Regions from separate parts of the Kineococcus sp. R86509 genome, predicted to be linked through region 2. Evidence: riboswitches for the same ligand, from Rfam matches in the RefSeq annotation. Region 2 holds a riboswitch; each other region holds the start of a gene.
What was found. A riboswitch is a leader RNA that binds a small molecule or an ion and turns the genes downstream of it on or off. The one in region 2 is predicted to bind S-adenosylmethionine.
Positions count from the first base shown of each region.

Region 1 (6,330 bases), 1.9 Mb from region 2:
CCAGCGCACCGGCGACGCGGCCGACCTCGTCGCGGCTGACGATGCCGACGCGCTGGTCGAGGCGGCCCTCGGCCATGCCCTGCACGACCACGAGGGTGCGGGCCAGGGGCCGGGCGACCGAGCGGGAGACCACGACGGCGACGACGACCGCGACGGCGATCGCGACGGCGCCGAGGGCCAGCAGCAGCGCGACGGCCGTGCGGTAGGCGGACGCGCCGGCGGCGGCCATGTCCACCGCGGCCTGCTGCTCGCCGGCGGTCATGGTCTTCAGCTCGTCGGTGATCTGCTTCGCGACCGGGCTGATGCTGGCGGTGCGGTAGGCGATGTACCCGGCCCGGTCGTCACCCTTGGCCAGGGCGACGAGCTGCACGCGGGCGTCGCGGTACTGCTTGAGGCTGGCGACGAAGGCGTCCCGGTCGGCGGCCTTCGCGGCCGGGCCGGAGGCGAGGTACGTGGCCCACGCAGCGTCCAGCGCCGTGTCGTCGGCGGTCACGGCGTCCAGCGCGCTCTGCTTGGCCGCGGCGTCGGAGGTGAGGGCCACGTTGGTCACGTCCATGCGCGCCTGCAGGAACTCCACCTGCACGGTGAGGATCGACTGCACCGAGGCGAGACCCGACGACGACATCGTCGTGAGGTTCCCCTGCGAGGAGCTGAGCTTCGCCCAGCCCACCCCCACCACGGTGGCGAGCAGCAGGCAGACGACGCCGAAGCCGGCGAACAGCTTGGAAGCGACGTTCAGGTCACGTAGACGGGTCACGGTGGTCCATCGGCCACCGTTCGGGCACCCTGACCCGATTTCTAGTAGGACCTAGCGACGGAAACCGGCGCCCACGTGGGTGCCCGGCAGCCGGGCCCCGCCGCCGAGTCGTTCCCGCAGGGTCGTCCCGGGGGCCGGTTTCGGGGCGGTGCGACCGCGCCGGTCGAGTTCGGGGACGAGGTGGTCGACGACGTCGACGAAGGTCCCGGGCATCGTGGCGTACATCAGGTTGAACCCGTCGACGTCGGCCTCCGCCGCGAACTCCTCGAGGTGGTCGGCGACCGTCTGCGGGGAACCCGCGAGGACCGAACCCCGACCCCCCACGGAGACGAACTGCGCGAGGTCGTCGATCGTCCACTCCCGGTCGGGGTCGTTCGTGAAGCTCGCCAGGGCGGACCGGTTCGCGTCGGTGGTCACGTGCTGCAGGGTCTCGTCGGCGGCGCGACCGGCGAGGTCGACGCCCGTCCACCCCCCGAACAACGCGAGGGCGGCCTCGCGGCTGGCGTGTTCGCGGTAGTCGGCGAGCAGCGCGTGCGCCTCCTCGTCGCTGCTGCGGACGACCGTGGTGAGGCCGGCGAGGACCTGCACCGACCGCGGGTCGCGACCGGCGCGTTCGACCTGCTCGCGCAGGGAGTCGACGGACCTGCGGGCGATCTTCGCGGTCGGCGCGATGATGAACACGCACTCCGCGTGCCTGGCCGCGAACTCCTGCCCGCGGGGCGAGGACCCCGCCTGGAAGATCACCGGCGTCCGTTGCGGTGAGGGTTCGCAGAGGAACGCCCCGGGGACGTCGAAGTACTTCCCGTGGTGGTCGATGTCGTGGACCTTGGCCGGGTCGGCGTAGATCCCGCGCCCGGCGTCGCGGACGACGGCGTCGTCCTCCCAGGAACCCTCCCAGAGCTTGTAGCAGACCTCCAGGTACTCCTCGGCGACCTCGTAGCGCTCGTCGTGGGCGACCTGGGCGGTGAGACCGAGGTTTTTCGCGGCCGAGTCGAGGTAGCCCGTGACGACGTTCCACGCGACGCGGCCGCCGGTGAGGTGGTCCAGCGTCGTGAGCCGGCGGGCCAGGGAGTACGGCTGCTCGTACGTCGTCGTCACCGTGAGACCGAAACCCAGGTTCTCCGTGACCGCGGCCATCGCCGACACGGCGGCGAGCGGGTCGTTGACGGGGACCTGCACGGCGGCGCGGACCGCCGCGTCGCGCGATCCCCCGTGGACGTCGTAGGTGCCGAGGACGTCGGCGAGGAACAGCGCGTCGAAACCCCCGCGCTCGAGGAGTCGGGCGAGGTTCGTCCAGTGCGCGAGGGTCCGGTAGTCCGCGCTACGGTCCTCCGGTCGCGACCACAGCCCCGCGGCCTGGTGGCCGACGCAGGCCATGGCGAAGGCGTTGAGGCGCAACGGTTCAGAACTCAACGGGACAGTCCCTCCAGAGGTCGGTGCGCGGTCTCGCGGGTGAGCGCCGCCGAGATGGTGGTGAGGACGGCGAGGAAGCTCAGGTACCCCGCGACGATCCAGGGCGAACCGTTCCCCGCGGCCAGCAGCGACGCGGCGATGAGCGGGGTCAGACCGCCGCCGAGGACCGCGCCGATGGAGTACCCGAGGGACGCACCGCTGTAGCGGGTGCGGCTGTCGAACTGCTCGGCGAAGAACGCGCCCTGCGCGCCGTACTGGCTGTCGTGACCGAGGTTGATCGCGATGACCATCGCGCCCACGATCAGGACGGTGGAGCCGGTGTCGAGCAGCAGGAACGCGGGCACCGTGAACACCGCGGTGAGGACCGACCCGAACAGGTAGACGGGTTTGCGACCCACCCGGTCCGAGAGCAGACCCCACAACGGGGTGGCGGCGAGGCTCACGACGGAGGCGACGAGGACGGCGAGCAGCCCGACGTCGGCCCCGTCCTCGCGGACGTGGTTGGTCAGGTAGTTCAGCGCGAACACCGTGTAGAGGACGTAGGCGCCGTTCTGGCCCAACCGCATGCCGGTCGTCAGGAGCACCCCGCGCTTGTTCGTCGCCAGCACCTCGGTAACCGGTCGGCGCGACGTGGCGTCGGCCTCGCGCAGCGCGGTGAACGCCGGGGAGTCGGTGACCTTGAGCCGGATGACCAACCCGATGACGACGAGCACGGCGCTGGCCAGGAACGGGATCCGCCACCCCCAGGCGAGGAAGTCCTCGCTCGAGCTCAGGGTGCGGGTGAGCCAGAAACCCCCGCTGGCCAGGACCATGCCGGCCGCGGAACCCATCTGCGGGATCGCGCCGAACAGACCGCGCCGGCCGGTGGGGGCGTGCTCGACGGCGAGCAGGACGGCCCCGCCCCACTCACCCCCGGCCGAGAAACCCTGCAGCAGTCGCGCCGCGACCAGCAGGACCGGGGCCCACACCCCGATCCGGTCGTGGGTGGGGAGCAGACCGATGGCCGCCGTGGAGATCCCCATGACCAGCAACGAGGCCACGAGGACCGCCTTGCGGCCCACCCGGTCGCCGATGTGACCGGCCACCGCACCGCCGAGGGGGCGGGCGGCGAAACCCACGGCGTAGGTGGCGAACGCGGCGATCACGCCGACCGCGCCACCGACGTTCGGGAAGAACAGCGGGCCGAGGACGATCGCCGCGGCCGTGCCGTAGAGGTAGTAGTCGTACCACTCGATGGTGGTGCCGACGAAGCTCCCCAGCGCCGCCCGGCGGCGGACGAGGGGTTCGCTGGGCGTCGCGAGGACGGTGTCGTGCAGGGTGCTCACAGAACGGTTCTCCCATCGGTCCTGGCGGTAGCACCTTCCCCGCGGGGTGGTTGCTGCGACGTCGACGAGCCAGGTCTCTCGGTCGCTCTGGATGGCTGGGGCGAACCTACGACGGGGGCGCGCACCAGGCAAACCGGGACCCGGTCCCGAGCGCGGGGCGCGCGCCGGTGCCACAGTGGGCGGGTGAGCTTCCCGCGGGCCCGCTCCCCGCGCACCTCCCGGACCGTCGCCCTCCTGCTGGCCGTCTGCGCGGCCGCCTGCGCCGGTCCCGACGACGCCGCCTCGTCCTCCGCCCCCCTGCGCCTGCTGTCCCTGGGCGACTCCGTGCCGGCGGGGGACGTCTGCGGCTGCACCGCGTTCCCGGACCTGGTCGCCGACGGCCTCGCGCCCGAGGGCGAGGCCGACGTGGTGCAGCGGGCCAGCGGCGGCGCGACCTCGACCGACGTCGACTCCGTCCTGCAGCAGCTCTCGGCGGACGAGGGACCCCGGCTCGGTGCGCCGGACGTCGTGCTCCTGCAGGCCGGGGCCAACGACCTCGTGCAACAGGTCGACCTCGCGACCTCCACCGCGGGAGCCGTCGACACCGACGCGACGATCGAGCGGGTGGTGGCGACGCTGGCGGGAACCGTCGACGAGCTCAGGGCCACCGGGGCCCGGGTCGTGGTCCTCGACTACTGGGCCGTCGGCCTGGACGGCGAGGTCGCCGAGCAGGAGTACACCCCGGCCGAGCTGCACGACCAGGTCGCCCTGACCGACGCCTTCGACGACCGCCTCGCTGCCGCGGTGGGGAGCAAGGCGCTCTTCGTGGACCTGCGTCCGGTGTTCCACGGCGTCGACGGGACCGGCGACCCCACGACGCTGCTCGCCGCGGACGGCGACCACCCCGACGCCGCCGGGCACCGGGCCATCGCGGACGCCGTGCTGGACGTGCTCGCCGGCTCGGAGGGTGCTGCCGGTTCGCCGGGAGATCGCTGAGAAAGGGCACTCCTCCGCCTGTGGTGACCGATGGTGGTCCCGGCGCACCACGCGCCGGTTCTGGCACGGGGGGTGTGGGGTGGGTCTCGACGATCCGCTGACGAGGTGGATCGCCATCGGCGTCGCAGTGGTGGCCACGGTGGCGCTGGTCGTCTGCTGGCGGGGGCTGGCCCGGCGGGGGTTCCTCGCCGTCCTGGGACGCTCGGTGGCCCTGCTCGGGGTCAACGTGAGCGTCCTCATGGCCGTCTTCCTCGTCGTCAACGCCCAGTTCGGCCTGTTCTCGGACTGGGCGGACCTCCTCGGGACCCAGCAGGTCGTCACGACCACGCAGGCCAGCGGGTCGGCCACCGCCCAGGCGTCCGAGGCCGCCCCCGTCCGTCTCGACGGCTACGACGGGAGGGTCTGGCGGGCCCAGGTCCCCGGTCCCCGCTCCGGCACCACGGCCGAAGCCCTGGTGGTCCTGCCCACCGGGTACGGCACCACTCCCGCCCCGGCCGGGGGGTACCCCGTCATCGAGGCCTTCCACGGCTACCCGGGGACCCCGGAGCAGTGGCTCGACGCGATGCACCTGCTGCCCTCGCTGGACGCCGCGGTCACCGCGCACCAGCTGGCCGCGTCCGTGGTGGTCATCCCGACCCTGGAGGTGCCCGCCGGGCGCGACACGGAGTGCGTCGACGGTGGGGACGGGCAGCCGAAGCTGGAGACCTGGCTGTCGCAGGACGTCCCGGACTACGTCGAACAGCACTACACGGTGAGCAGGCAGGCGAGGTCGTGGGCCACCATCGGGCTGTCCATGGGTGGGTGGTGCGCCAACGAGATGGCCATGCTGCACCCCGACCGCTTCAGCGCAGCGATCGCCTTCGGCGGCTACTCACGCCTCGACCTGGGGTCCTGGAAGCCGTTCTCCGCGGACAGCCCCCCGGCGAAGCGCTACGACCTCGTCGCCCTCGCGAAGCAGAACCCGCCGGCCGTGCGGTTGTGGGCGCTGGCGTCGAAGGAGGACGGGTTGTCCTGGCCGAGCACCCAGGCGCTCGCGAGCGCGGTGCACGGGCCCACCACGATGACCCTCGTCACCCAGCAGCAGGGCGGTCACCGGACCAGCATCTGGGCGGGCATCGTCCCGCAGGCGCTGACCTGGCTGGGGTCGGCGCCGGGGTTCGCGCCGGCGACCTGACGCCGCCCCGCGGTCAGGGGCGGCGGGCCCGCAGCTCCGCCACGAGCGCGGGGACGACCTCGCCGAGGTCGCCGACGATCCCGTAGTCGGCGAACTCGAAGATCGGGGCGTCGGGGTCGTTGTTGACGGCGACGACCGTGCCGGCCGCGTCCATCCCCCCGCGGTGGTGGACGGCGCCGGAGACGCCGAGGCCGATGTAGAGGCGGGGCGAGATGGTCACGCCGGTCTGCCCGACCTGGGCCTCGTGCCCGATCCAGCCCTCGTCGGTGGCGACGCGGGTCGCGCCGACGGCCGCGCCGAGGACGTCGGCGAGCTCCTCGACCCCGGAGAAGTCCCCGTCGACACCGCGGCCGCCGACCACGACGACCTCGGCCTCGGCCAGCGCCGGCCGGTCGCCGGTGGGCCGCTTCGTGCGGGAGACGACGGTGACCGCCCTGGCCGCCGCGGAGGCCGCGACGGTGTGCTCGACGAGAGTCGTGTCGGCGGGGACGGCGAGCGGCGCGGCCGGCACGACGTTCGGGGCCAGCGCGACGACGGCGAGCCGGCCCGTCGCGGCGCAGGCGGTGTCCCAGGACCCGGCGAGGACGCTCTTGCGGGCGACCCACCGACCGTCCTCGACGGCGACCGAGGCGGCCCCGGTGACGACCCCGGCGCCGGCGCGGACGGCGAGCCGGGCCGCGACCTCC
Region 1 covers NZ_JAXHCE010000001.1:1,853,275-1,859,604, forward strand. The annotation lists gene SJY07_RS08895 (methyl-accepting chemotaxis protein) at 1-757, opposite strand, end outside; gene SJY07_RS08900 (LLM class flavin-dependent oxidoreductase) at 809-2,170, opposite strand; gene SJY07_RS08905 (MFS transporter) at 2,167-3,495, opposite strand; SAM riboswitch class I at 3,505-3,593, opposite strand; gene SJY07_RS08910 (SGNH/GDSL hydrolase family protein) at 3,679-4,470, shown strand; gene SJY07_RS08915 (alpha/beta hydrolase) at 4,550-5,644, shown strand; gene SJY07_RS08920 (electron transfer flavoprotein subunit alpha/FixB family protein) at 5,658-6,330, opposite strand, start outside.
Region 1: it holds a riboswitch for S-adenosylmethionine, as region 2 does, so the genes downstream of both, SJY07_RS08905 (MFS transporter) here and SJY07_RS18575 (FAD/NAD(P)-binding protein) in region 2, are expected to answer to the same signal.

Region 2 (6,330 bases):
GCGCGGTTGAAGGAGTTCGCCGTCACCGCGCAGGCCCAGGGCCTCACGGGACTCACCTTCGAGGACTCCACGCTGCCGGACCCCCGCAACCCCCGCGGGCACCTGGACGCGGTGCAGCGGGCGGCCTTCCTCGCCGGGACCACCGACACGATCGGTCTGCTGCCGGTCGCCGCGACCACCTACTCCGAACCGTTCCACGTGGCGGCGCAGATCGCGTCGCTGGACCACTCCAGCGCCGGCCGCGCCGGCTGGATCGCGACGACGTCCACCCCCGCCGTGGCCCGGACGGTGAACCTCCCCGTGCTCGACGACCCGCAGGCGGAACTCACCGACGTGGTCGGGGCCGTGCGGAGGTTGTGGGACTCCTGGGAGGACGACGCGGTGGTCCGCGACGTCGCCACGGGACGCTACGTCGACCGCGACCGGTTGCACCACGTCGACGTCGTCGCCACCAACTTCTCGGTCAAGGGCCCGCTCACCGTGCCCCGTCCCCCGCAGGGGCAGCCGGTCGTGGCCGCCCACGAACGCGACCTCCTCGACCCGGGCGTGGTCGACGTCGTCCTCACGGGCAGCGAGCGGACCCGGCGCAGCGCCGGTGGTCCGCTGGTCGTGCTCGAGGTCGAGTTCGCCCTCGACACCGCGGCCGCCTCGGGTGCGCAGCGGGTCGAGGCGCTAGACGCCGACGCCCCGGCTCCCGCACGGGGCCGGCTGCGCTGGACGGGGTCCGGTGAGGGCTTCGCGCGGTACCTCTCCGGTCTCGCGGGTTCCGTCGACGGTGTCCGGCTGCACGCCGCCGTCCTCGACGAGGACCTCCGCACGCTGCTGCGCACCACCTTCCCCGCCCTGCGCGTCGCCCGGCTGCTGCAACCACCCGCCGCCGGTGCGACGTTGCGCACCACCCTCGGCCGTCCCCGGCCGGTCAACCACTTCGCGACGGCCTGAGGAGTCCCGTGACCGACCTGCGCTACCCGAACGCCGTCGTCCACTTCGGCGTCTTCTTCCAGGGCGTCAACCACAGCACCATCTGGTCGGACCCCCGCAGCGGATCCCAGATGCACCACTCGACCTTCACGCAGCTGATCCGGACCGCCGAACGCGGACTGTTCGACGCGTTCTTCCTCGGCGAGGGTCTCCGCCTGCGCGAACAGCGGGGCAGGATCCACGACCTCGACGTCGTCGGACGACCCGACGCGCTGACCGAACTCGCCACGCTGGCGGGTCTGACCGACCGCATCGGTCTGGTCGCCACCCAGAACACCACCTACAACGACCCCGCCGACCTGGCCCGCCGCCTCGCGTCCCTGGACGTCCTCTCCGGTGGTCGCGCCGCGTGGAACGTCGTCACGACGGACAACGCCTGGACCGGGGCGAACTTCCGCCGGGGCGGCTACCTCGACCACGCCGACCGCTACGAGCGGGCCGAACGCTTCGTGAACCTGGCCCGACGGGTCTGGGACAGCTGGGACGGGTCGGAGTTCGCCCCCGTGGACTCCGACGACCGCTTCTTCGACGTCGAGATCGCCCCCACCGTCCCCCGCAGCCCGCAGGGTCATCCCGTGATCTTCCAGGCGGGCGACTCACCCGCCGGCCGCGACTTCGCCGCCCGCTCGGCCGACGTGATCTTCTCCGCGCACGGGAGCGACCGCCACGACGCGCTGGCCTTCGCCGACGACGTCCGCCGCCGCGTCGTGGCGGCGGGTCGCCCCGAGGACGACGTCCTCACCTTCCCGGGGACCCAGATCGTCGTCGCCGACACCGAGGGCGAGGTGGAGGAGAAGGCCCGTTGGGTCCTGGAGCAGCAGGTGACCCCCGCGACCGCGCTCTCGCTGGTGGGTCAGGTGTGGGGCGAGGACCTGTCGGGCCACGACCCCGACGGCCCGTTGCCCGCGCACGACCCCGTCATCGCGGACATCGACGGGACCCGGGGCGCCGCGCGACAGGGTCACGACCCCCGGGCGATCGCCCGGGAGTGGCGCCGGGTGGCGGAGGAGAACGAGTTCTCGCTGCGCGAACTCGTGCTGCACACCTCGGCCCGGCGCGGTTTCGCCGGTACGGCCTCGCAGTTGGCCGACGAGCTGACCCTCTGGGTGCGCAGCGGCGCCAGCAGCGGGTTCAACGTCACGCCGTTCCTCGTCCCCAGCGGCCTGGACGACATCGTGGACCAGCTCGTCCCGGCCCTGCAGGAACGGGGCGCCTACCCGACCGCGTACGTCGGGACCACGCTGCGCGAGCACCTGGGTCTGCGACCTCCGCTCACGCGTTGCCGCTGAGGAGCCCGCCGAGGTAGCGGGCGATGGCGCCGGGACCCGACACGGGGGCGACGGCCTCGACCGCGGGGTTGTAGTTCGTGTTGGTGTTGATGTCGTAGGTGACCGTCCGCCCGTCCGCCGTCTCGAGGAACTCGATGCCGGCGATCTCGATGCCGGCCGTCCGCAGCAGTTCCTCGTAGCGGCGGACGAGCGGGTGGTCTCCGGTGATCTCCGTCCGCAGCGCGAACGGGACCACGCCCGGCACCTCGCACGCGTCGGCGGGGCACAGTTCGAAGCTGCCCGCGGAGGTGTCCACGCGCACCGCGTAGACGAAGCGCCCGCCCACGAACTCGGCCCGGGTGACGAACGGTTCGGCCGAGCGGAGGAACTCCTGGAGCAGGGTGATCCCGTCGACCGGTTCCTCGAACTCCGGCGAGGCGACGTGGGCGTCGAAGTCCTCGTGGGAGTCGAAGCGCCGGACGCCGAGGCCCTTGCCGCCCTGGTTGTGCTTGGTGATGAACGGCACCTGCAGTTCCCGGGAGCGTGCCGCCAGGTCCCCTCGGCCGAAGACGGCCAGGGTCCGGGGTACGTCGAACCCGTTGCGGTGCAGCAGCGCGTGTTGGGCGACCTTGCTCACCTCGAGCTCGACGACGTGGGTCCCCCCGACGACCCGGCGGCCCCAGCCCTCGAGCCAGGCGAAGAGGGCCCGGGTGAACTCCTTGGTCTGCCCGTGACCGCGGGTGTGCGCGGACGCGCTGAGCCGCGACCAGTAGACGCCCGGGGCCGGTTCGGCGTCGAGGTCCAGGGACCCGCCGGTCAGCAGGACCTCCTGGAAGGGGACGCCCTCGGCGCGCAGGGCGGCTTCGAAGGGCGGGAACCACTCGGGGTTCTCGTGCACCACGTGGACGCGCGGCTCGGTCGGGATGGTCATGCTCTTCCTCCTGGGTTCGTGAGGAGTTTGGCAACGGGTCTCCTCGTGCGATAGTTTCACACCGTCCATCCAGAGCGACCGAGAGACCTGGCTCGTCGACGTCGCAGCAACCCCCTGAACCTTCAGGCGCGGGTGCTTCCGCCAGGACCGATGGGAGTTCGCGCCGTGAAGGTACCCGAGAAGCGCTTCACACGTCGTCGCCACGTCGACCTCGGTCGACTGCAGTCCGCGGTGTGCGCGGGATCCTGATCCCCCGTCCGCTGCGGTGATCCCGCGGACGGAACCCGGCGTCGTCGTCGACGTGATCATCGGAGTTCCCCCGTGCCCTTCTCCATCCCCATCCCCACCCCCACCCGCGTCCGCAGCCTGTGCATCGTCGGCGCGGGTCCTCGCACCCTCGTCCTGCTGCAACGCCTCGGTGCGCACGCCGGCCCCGAGGACCTCGACGTGCACGTCGTCGATCCCTTCGACTCCGGCGCCGGTCGCACCTGGAGGGAGGCCCAGGACCCCCTGCTGTGGATGAACTCCCGGGCCGCCGACATCACGGTGCTGCCGGACGACTCCGTCACCGGGCTGACCGGACCCGTCACCCGGGGGCCGTCGCTGGCGGACTGGATCCGGGAGAACCGGGCCGAACTGGTCCACGACGCCGCGGCCGCCGGTGAGGACCTGCTGCGCGAGGAGGTCCTGCGCAGCGGGCCGGGTTCCTTCGTCTCCCGCCGGCTCGCGAGCCGCTACCTCGGTGCGGCGTGGCGACGCACGCTCGACGGCCTGCCCCCGAACCTGCGGGTCCACCGCCACGCGCGCACGGTCCTCGACGTCCTCGACGCGGACGACGGACGTCAGCGGGTGCAGCTCGCCGGCCCCGGGGAACCGCTGACCGTCGACGTCGTGCTGCTCGTCCAGGGACACCTGGACGTCCGCCCGGGTCCCCGCGAGCGGAAGCTGGAGACGTTCGCCCGCAGCCACGGCCTCGCCTACGTCCGTCCCGGCTACACGACCGACCAGGACCTGGACGTGCTGCGGCCGGGCGCCGACGTCGTCGTCGTGGGGATGGGTCTCGCCTTCGTCGACCTGGTGGTGCTGCTCACCGAGGGCCGCGGGGGCCGGTTCGAGGAACTCCCCGAGGGCCACCTCCGGTACCACCCCAGCGGAGCGGAACCGCGCCTCTTCGCCGGGTCGCGTCGGGGGGTTCCCCACCGCTCGAAGATCGGGTACCCGGCGCCGGCGGGCCTGGGTCTGCCCCACCACTACAGCGCGAGGGTCGTCGAGGAGCGGTTCGGGAGCGCGGAACTCGACCTGCGCTCGGACCTCTGGCCGTTGATCGTCAAGGAGATGGCCGGGGCGCACTACCGGGAACTGTTCCGCACCCACCGGGAACGGACCGTCCTGGCGCCCGCCGAGTTCGACGCCCGGTTCGCCCGGTCGCCCTGGGGCAGCGCGGAACTGGACCACCTGGTGGAACGCGCCGTACCCGACCCGCGCGACCGGTTCGACGTGACCGCACTGGACCGTCCGCTCGAGGGCTGGTGGGGGACGTCGGGGGACGAGGTCCACGAACGCGTCCTGCGCCACCTCGAGGACGACCGGGAACGACGGGCCGACCCGGCGCACTCCCCGGACGCGGCAGCCCTGGCCGCGCTACTGTCCGCGTACGTGGTGACCCTCGGCCTGCACTCCGCGGGCCGGTTGAACGCACGATCCACGGCGCTCGACCTCGACGGCTGGTGGCACGGGTTCTTCAGCTACGTGGCCAGCGGTCCCCCGCCCGAGCGGTTGCGGCAGATGTCGGCCCTGGCCCGCGCGGGGGTCCTGAGGTTCCTCGGGGCCGACGTGCACGTCGAGCCGGACCCGGAGGCCGGCGTGTTCCTCGCCTCCTCGGCCAGTGGTCCGCACCAGGTGCGGGCACGGGGTCTCGTCGAGGCCCGGTTGCCGGTACCGGACCTGGAGCGGACCTCCGACGTCCTGCTCACCCGGTTGCGCGAGCGCGGTGAGGTCCGGGCCCACGAACTGGTGGACGGCGAGGTGCGGTGGTCCAACGGGCGCCTCGTCGTCGACGGAGGCGGGCGCCTGGTGCAGGCGGACGGCTCCGTCCACCCCCGCCGTTTCGCGACCGGCGCCTGGGTGGCCGGTGAGGCGGCGGCCGCTGCCTTCGCCCGACCACGATCGAACGCCGAGCTCTTCCGACGCAGCGACCGCCTGGCCGCGGAACTGCTCCGTGCTGCGGGTTCCGTCCCGACCGCACGACGACCTGTCGAGATCCGCAGCGAACTCCCTGGAGAACGAGGACGATGAGCGAGACCACCCGACCGACCCGGGCACCGGCGCCCGTGCTGACCGTTCCGCCCGCGGTCAGGGTCCTGCCCGCCCGTCACCCCTGGCGCTGGGTCGCCACCGCCGTCGTGGCGGTGCTCGCCGCGATGGCGGTCCACGCGCTGGTCGCGAACCCCGTCTGGGAGTGGCCCACGGTGGGTCGGTTCCTGTTCTCCGCCACGATCCTGCGGTCGCTGTGGTTCACGGTGGAGCTGACGCTCGTGGGGACGGCGATCGGCCTGGTCCTGGGGACCGTGCTGGCCCTCATGCGCATGTCCGACAACCCGCTGCTCACCGGGGTCAGCTTCACCTACATCAGCGTCTTCCGCTCGGTGCCGCTGATCCTGCAACTGCTCTTCTGGTACAACCTCGCGATCCTCTACGAGCGGATCGGCGTCGGGATCCCGTTCGGCCCGCAGTTCTGGTCGATCGGGACCCAGGACCTCATCGGCCCGGTGACCGCCGCCTGCCTCGGGCTCGGGTTGCACCAGGCCGCGTACTTCGCCGAGATCGTCCGGTCCGGGTTCCTCGCGATCGACCCCGGTCAGCGGGAGGCCGCGGCCGCGCTGGGGATCCCCCGGGGGCGGCAGTTCTGGCGGATCCAGTTGCCGCAGGCGTTGCGCATCATCGTCCCCACCACCGGGAACGAGATCATCGGGCTGCTCAAGGGGACCTCGGTCGTCTACATCATGGCGCTGCCCGAGCTCTTCTACCAGGTGCAGGTCGTGTACTCCCGGACCGGCAGGGTCATCCCGCTGCTCGTAGTGGCCGCGGTCTGGTACTTCGTCCTCACCAGTGCCCTCTCGGTGCTGCAGTGGTTCGTGGAACGCCACTACG
Region 2 covers NZ_JAXHCE010000001.1:3,798,518-3,804,847, reverse strand. The annotation lists gene SJY07_RS18590 (LLM class flavin-dependent oxidoreductase) at 1-942, shown strand, start outside; gene SJY07_RS18585 (NtaA/DmoA family FMN-dependent monooxygenase) at 951-2,270, shown strand; gene SJY07_RS18580 (RimK family alpha-L-glutamate ligase) at 2,254-3,180, opposite strand; SAM riboswitch class I at 3,243-3,337, shown strand; gene SJY07_RS18575 (FAD/NAD(P)-binding protein) at 3,502-5,475, shown strand; gene SJY07_RS18570 (amino acid ABC transporter permease) at 5,472-6,330, shown strand, end outside.

Region 3 (6,330 bases), 650 kb from region 2:
CAGGTCCTCGACGACGCCGGCGCGCCGAGCGGCGCCGCCGTCCCGTTCACCGTCCGGGTCGCCCCGGACAGCCAGTCCCCGGCGGTCATCACCCAGGCCGACGCGCAGCGGCTGCGGAGCGACCTCGAGCCGACGGGCGCCTGGATCCGCCTCGCCGACGGGGACACCGGGGCCCAGGCCGCGGCGACGGACCGGATCTCGGAGGCCCTCGCCCAGGTCCTGCCCTCCAGCGACGTCCAGGGCATCGCCAGCCTGCGCAACTCCCTGGACCAGCTCCTCACGACGATGCTCCTCATCGTGACCGGGTTGCTGGCCGTGGCCGTCGTCATCGCCCTCATCGGGGTCGGCAACACCCTCGCCCTCTCCGTCGTCGAACGACGGCAGGAGTCAGGCCTGCTGCGGGCCCTGGGGCTGACCCGCGGCCAGCTGCGCGCCGTGCTGGCCTGGGAGGCGCTGCTCGTGGCCGGGGTCGCCGCGGTGCTGGGGGTGGTCCTCGGCACCGGGTACGGCCTGGCCGGGACGGCCTCGGTGCTCAGCGCCGAGATGCCGGTCGTGCTCGCCGTGCCGTGGGGTCAGGTCGGGGGGATCGTCGTCGTCGCCGCGCTCGCCGGCGTGCTCGCCTCGGTGCTGCCGGCACGACGTGCGGCGAGGACACCCCCGGTCGCCGCCATCGCCGACTGACCCTGAGACGCTGTCGGCATGGCTGTCGTGAAGATCAACGCGATCGAGGTCCCCGAGGACGGCGGGCCCGAGCTGGAGCGCCGGTTCGGCGCCCGCATGGGTGCGGTCGAGGGAACTCCCGGGTTCCTCGGTTTCGAACTCCTGCGCCCCGTCGCGGGCGAGACCCGCTACTTCGTCTACACGAAGTGGGAGAGCGAGGAGGCGTTCCAGGGCTGGGCGAACGGCGGTGCCAAGGCCGCCCACGCGGGTGAGCGGGCCCGACCCGTCGCCACCGGCGCCTCGCTGCTGGAGTTCGAGGTCGTCCTCGGCGCCGACCCGAGCTGATCCCGGACCGATGAGGATCGACTCCGCGGGCCACGTCCCGGGAGCACCCACGCTGGTGCTCCCGGGGCGTGGCTACGACGCCGACCGGCCCGTCCTGCGGGTGGTCCGCGACGAACTGCTCGCCGCCGGGCACCGGGTGCTGACCCTCTCCTGGGACGGTCCCGCCCCCACCGCGGCGGACACCCCCGACCTGGTGCGGGCCCTGCTGCACGACCTCCGCCCGAACTTCGTGGTCGCGAAGTCGCTGACCACGCTGGCCCTGCCCGTGGCCGCGGACCTGGCGCTCGCGGGGATCTGGCTGACCCCGCTGCTGGACGAACCGGCGGTGGGGCTCGCCGCCGCCCGCTCGCACGCGCACACCCTGCTCGTCGGCGGGACGGCCGACCCGTCGTGGAACCGGACCCTGGCTCACGAGAGCGACCGCGAGGTCCTCGAGTTCGTCGGCGCCGACCACGTCCTGGAGTTCCCCGGGGACCCCGCGGCGACCGCCGACGCCCTGGACCGGTTGCGCGCCGGGGTGCGCGAATTCCTGGGCTAGAACTCGAACGGGGCTAGAAGTCGAAGAGGTTGCCCCGCAACCCGCCGCCGCCGTACCCGCTGCGCAGGATCCCCCGCCGGCGCAGCACCGGGACGAGGTCGTCCAGGAACCGGTGCAACGTCACCGGGTGCAGGTCTCCGGAGAGCAGGAACCCGTCGTTGTCGGCGTCCGCACCGAACTCCTCCACGAGGTCGGCGAACTCCTCCGCCGTCCCGACCAACCCGCTGCGGTCGCCGAGACGCCCCTTGCGGGCCTTGCGGGCCAGCAGTTCCCGCAGCGGGGCGTCCGGGGTGTCCCCGCGCAACGCGGTGAGGGTGCCGAGCGAGACGTGGTCGCCGAACACCGCGGGATCGATGGGCGCGTCCAGCGGGAGGGCCGTGAGGTCGGTCTCGAGGTCGCTGGACCAGGCGAGCGCCACCTCGTGCAGGACGGCGTCGGAGGCGTGGCGGGAGGCAGCGACGACCCGGTCGGCTTCCTCCCGGCTGGCGAGCAGTTCCGGTTTGACGACGAACAGCACGCGGACGTCCGCGGGTTTGCGACCGGCGAGCGCGGCGGCCGCCAGCACCTTCGCCCGGTAGGCCCGCACCTCCTCGACCTGCAGCGGCGCCAGCGCCAGCTGCACGTCGGAACGCGACCCGGCGAAACCCAGGCCGCGCGCGGAACCCCCGGGCGAGACGACCACCGGGTCCCCGCCGTCGAAGGGCAGCGCGTTCAGCGGTCCGTCGAGGCGGAAGTGCTCCCCCCGGTGCTGGAACGCGTCGATCTTCGACCCGTCGGCGAAGTGCCCGGTCTCGGCGTCCGCGACGAGGGCGTCCGCGTCCCAGCTGTGCCACAACCGGCGGACGACGTCGATCCACTCCTCGGCGCGGTCGTAGGCGACGTCGTGCGCGACGGGTTCGAGTCCGACGTGGCGGGCGCTGCCGACGTCGGTCACCAGGTTGATCCCGAACCGGTCGCCGGAGAGGTGCTGCAGGGTCGCGGCCTGCCGGGCGGCGAGGTAGGGCGGGGTGATCCCCGCGTTGATCGTGGGGACGACGCCGAGGTGCCGGGTCGCCGCGAACAGGTACGGGGCGAGCAGCAGCGGGTCGTGCTTGGGCCCGCCGTAGGCGGCGCGGACCCGCAGGTCGAGGGTGTCGGGGTTGCCGAGCGAGATGGCGTCCTCGATGACCACGAGGTCGAAACCCGCGCGTTCGAGGTCGCGGACCGCGTGGGCGTAGAGGTCGGGACGCGTCCAGTCGTCGTTCCACGCCTGGTAGTCCCGGCCCCAGCCCTGCGGGCCGAAACCCCGGGAGAAGAAGTACCCGAAGTGCTGCAGGCGCGTCACCTCAGACCGCCACCGGGAGCTCGGCGGGAACCGTGGCGGCGAGGGCGAGCTCCAGGTCGGCGAGCAGGTCCTCGGGTTCCTCCAGCCCGATCGAGAGCCGCACCAGTCCCGGCCAGATCCCGGCGGCGAGGCGTTCGGCCTCGGTGCGGTGGGCGTGCGTCGTGCTCCCCGGGTGGATGACCAGCGAGCGGACGTCGCCGACGTGGGTTATCCGGGTGAACAGCTCGACGGCGTCGACGAAGCGTTGCGCCGCAGCCCGTCCACCCTCGAGGGTGAAGGAGAACACCGCGCCGCTGCCCCGCGGCAGCAACCGCTGCGCGACCGCGGAGGTCCCGTGGCCGGGGAGTCCTGCGTGGTCGACGCTCACGACCTCCGGACGCGCCGCCAACCAGCGGGCGAGTTCCAGGGCCGTCGACGTCTGGCGCGCCACCCGCAACGACAGGGTCTCCAGGCCCTGCTGGACCAGGAAGGCGTTGAACGGGGAGATCGTCGGCCCGAACCGCGAGGCGACGACGGCCCGGGTGTGCTCGACGTAGGCCCGTCGCGGCCCGTGCGCCTCGACCCAGCTGACCCCGGCGAGGACGTTCGCCGGAGCGGTCAGGTGGTCGAACCCGCTCCAGTCGAACGAACCGCCCGTGACGATCGCGCCACCCAGGGCCGCCCCGTGCCCGGCGAGGAACTTGCTCGCGGAGTGCACGACGACGTCGGCGCCGTGGTCGAGGGGGCGCAACAGGTAGGGCGTGGCGAAGGTGTTGTCGACGACGAGCGGGATGCCGTGCCGGTGGGCCACGGCGGCGACGACGGGCACGTCGAGGACGACGTTCTTCGGGTTCGCGATCGACTCGGCGAAGAACACCCGGGTCTCGGGGCGCACCGCCGCCTCCCACGCCGCGGGGTCGGTGCTGTCGGCGACGAAGTCGACGGTGATCCCGAGCCGGCCGAAGTTGTCCACGAGCAGGCCGCGAGACCCCTCGTAGAGGTCCCCCGCGGCGACGACGTGGTCGCCGGCGCCGAGGACGCCGAGCAGGGCCACCGTGATCGCGGCCTGGCCGGTGCCGACGACGATCGCGTCGCTGCCGTGCTCGAGGACGGCGAGGCGCTGCTCCAGCGCCGTCGTCGTGGGGTTGGCCATCCGGGTGTAGACGTAGCCGTCGTCCTCACCGGCGAAGCGGGCACGCGCTTGCTCGAAGTCGTCGAAGACGAAACCGGCGGTCAGGTGGACGGGGGTGACGCGGGAACCGGTCGCGGGGTCGGGTGAGGAACCGGCGTGGACCTGCTGGGTGGCGAAACCGTGCTGGGACGGGACGTGCGGCATCGACGGAACCTTCCGGGGAGCGTGAACGGGGGACCTGGCGGGCGTTCAGGCCCGACAGGTCATCCCGGCGCTGCGCAGGAGGTCGATCACGAGACGGCGCGTCAGGCGGTGTTCAGGCACGGAGCTTCTCCCATCGGTCCTGGCGGAAGCACCAACCCGAAGGCGGTTGCTGCGGCGTCGACGAGCCAGGTCTCTCGGCCGCTCTGGATGGCTCCTCCAGTGAACGGTGACCGCGGGTCCCGTGTCAAGCGCTTCACCCGGTCGGGGCGCAGGTAGCGTGCCCGCTCGTGATCCTCACCGCGATGCTCTTCTACCCCGGGGGCGAGCACCTCACGAGCTGGCGGCTCCCGGGCGGGCGCCCGGACGACTACCTCACCCACGGCTACTACGAGGACTTCGCCCGCACCGCGGAGCGCGGCGGGTTCACGGCGTTGTTCTACGCCGACGAGCTCTACGTGTGGGACCGCTTCCCCTCCGGGGTCGAGCACGTCGCCAACGTCCGCCCGGAACCCTTCGGGCTCCTGGGCGCGCTCACCCGCAGCACGGAACGCATCGGGCTGGTCGCCACCGTCTCCACGACGTGGAACCAGCCCTTCCACACCGCCCGTCAGGTCGGTTCGCTGGACTTCCTGAGCTCGGGGCGGGCCGGGTGGAACCTGGTGACCTCGGCCAGCGACGAGGAGGCGCGCAACTTCGGTCTCGACGTGAACCTGGACCACGCCGCGCGCTACCGCCGGGCGGGCGAGTACGTCGAGGTCGTGCAGGGCCTGTGGGACAGCTGGGACGACGACGCGATCCGGCCCGACGTCACCTCGGGCCGCTACGCCGACCCGGCGGGGATGCACGTCCTCGACCACGAGGGTGAGTTCTTCCGCGTCCGCGGTCCGCTGAACCTGCCCCGCCCGCCGCAGGGCCACCCGGTGCTGTTCCAGGCCGGTTCCTCCGAGGACGGCCGCCGGTTGGCCGGGAAGCACGCCGAAGCGGTCTTCGTCCCCGGCAGCGCCCCGCTGCAGGGCGCTCGGAAGCTCGCCGACGACTACAAGCGCCGCGCCGCGGACAACGGCCGCGACCCCGCCCACCTCAAGGTCCTCCCCGCCCTCTCCCCCGTCCTCGGCGAGACGCCGGAACGCGCCCTCGAACGGGTGGACGAGATCGAGGCGCTGACCCCGGACCGCCTCAGCCTCGACTGGCTCTCCCACCACCTCGGGGTCGACCTGTCGGGCCACCCCCTCGACGAACGGTTCGAGTTCGACTTCAGCGGCGGGTCGAACCAGGTGCAGACGGTGTTCGAGGGGGTCCGCAAGCTCATGGAGCGGCAGTCGGACCCGGAGCGGTTCACGGTGCGCGACCTGTACCGGACGATGCTGCGCCGCCGGTTCCTGCCCGGGACGCCCGAGCAGGTCGCGGACTGGATGGTGGAACGCTTCGAGAACGGGGCCGCCGACGGTTTCACCCTCGCGTTCTCCTCCGTCCCCGCGGGGCTCGAGGAGTTCGTCGAGCAGGTGGTGCCGCTGCTCGTGCGACGTGGTGCGCTGCCGCCGGAACTGCCCGCGGCGACCCTGCGCGAGAACATGGGGCTGCCCGTCCCGCCGAGTCGCTACGCCTGAGAGGCCCGCCATGGCCGACGCCGTCCACGAACACCCGCTCGCCGTCCTGCTCGGGATCGAGGGGCTCGCCCTGCAGCGGGCCACCACGGGCCACGGCCGGCACGGCCGGGAGTTCGTCGAACGCCGCCTCGCCGAGGTGCGCCGGCTGCTCGACGACCCCCGGTTGCGCGACGGTCTCGACGTGGCCCGGGTCCCCCCGGGTGAGGGGTACGCCGAGTGGTCGCGGCGCTACGACGTCCCCAACACCGCCTTCGGCGACGCCGACGTGATCCTGCCCTGGCTCGACGACCTCGCTCCGGGAGACGCCCTCGACCTGGCCTGCGGGACGGGCCGCTGGTGCGCCGAGCTGGCGACCCGCGGACACCGGGTCACCGGCGTGGACGGTTCCCCGGAGATGCTGGCGCTGGCCGGGGTCGCAGGAGTCGAGTTCCTCCCGGGCGACCTGCACGCGGTCCCGGTGGGCGACGCCTCGTCCGACGTGGTGGTCTGCGCCCTGGCCCTCTCCCACGTCCCCGACCTCTCCCCGGTCTTCGCGGAGTTC
Region 3 covers NZ_JAXHCE010000001.1:4,448,388-4,454,717, reverse strand. The annotation lists gene SJY07_RS21680 (ABC transporter permease) at 1-681, shown strand, start outside; gene SJY07_RS21675 (antibiotic biosynthesis monooxygenase family protein) at 700-1,005, shown strand; gene SJY07_RS21670 (alpha/beta hydrolase) at 1,016-1,543, shown strand; gene SJY07_RS21665 (LLM class flavin-dependent oxidoreductase) at 1,557-2,867, opposite strand; gene SJY07_RS21660 (O-acetylhomoserine aminocarboxypropyltransferase/cysteine synthase family protein) at 2,869-4,182, opposite strand; SAM riboswitch class I at 4,310-4,396, opposite strand; gene SJY07_RS21655 (NtaA/DmoA family FMN-dependent monooxygenase) at 4,470-5,789, shown strand; gene SJY07_RS21650 (class I SAM-dependent methyltransferase) at 5,800-6,330, shown strand, end outside.
Region 3: it holds a riboswitch for S-adenosylmethionine, as region 2 does, so the genes downstream of both, SJY07_RS21660 (O-acetylhomoserine aminocarboxypropyltransferase/cysteine synthase family protein) here and SJY07_RS18575 (FAD/NAD(P)-binding protein) in region 2, are expected to answer to the same signal.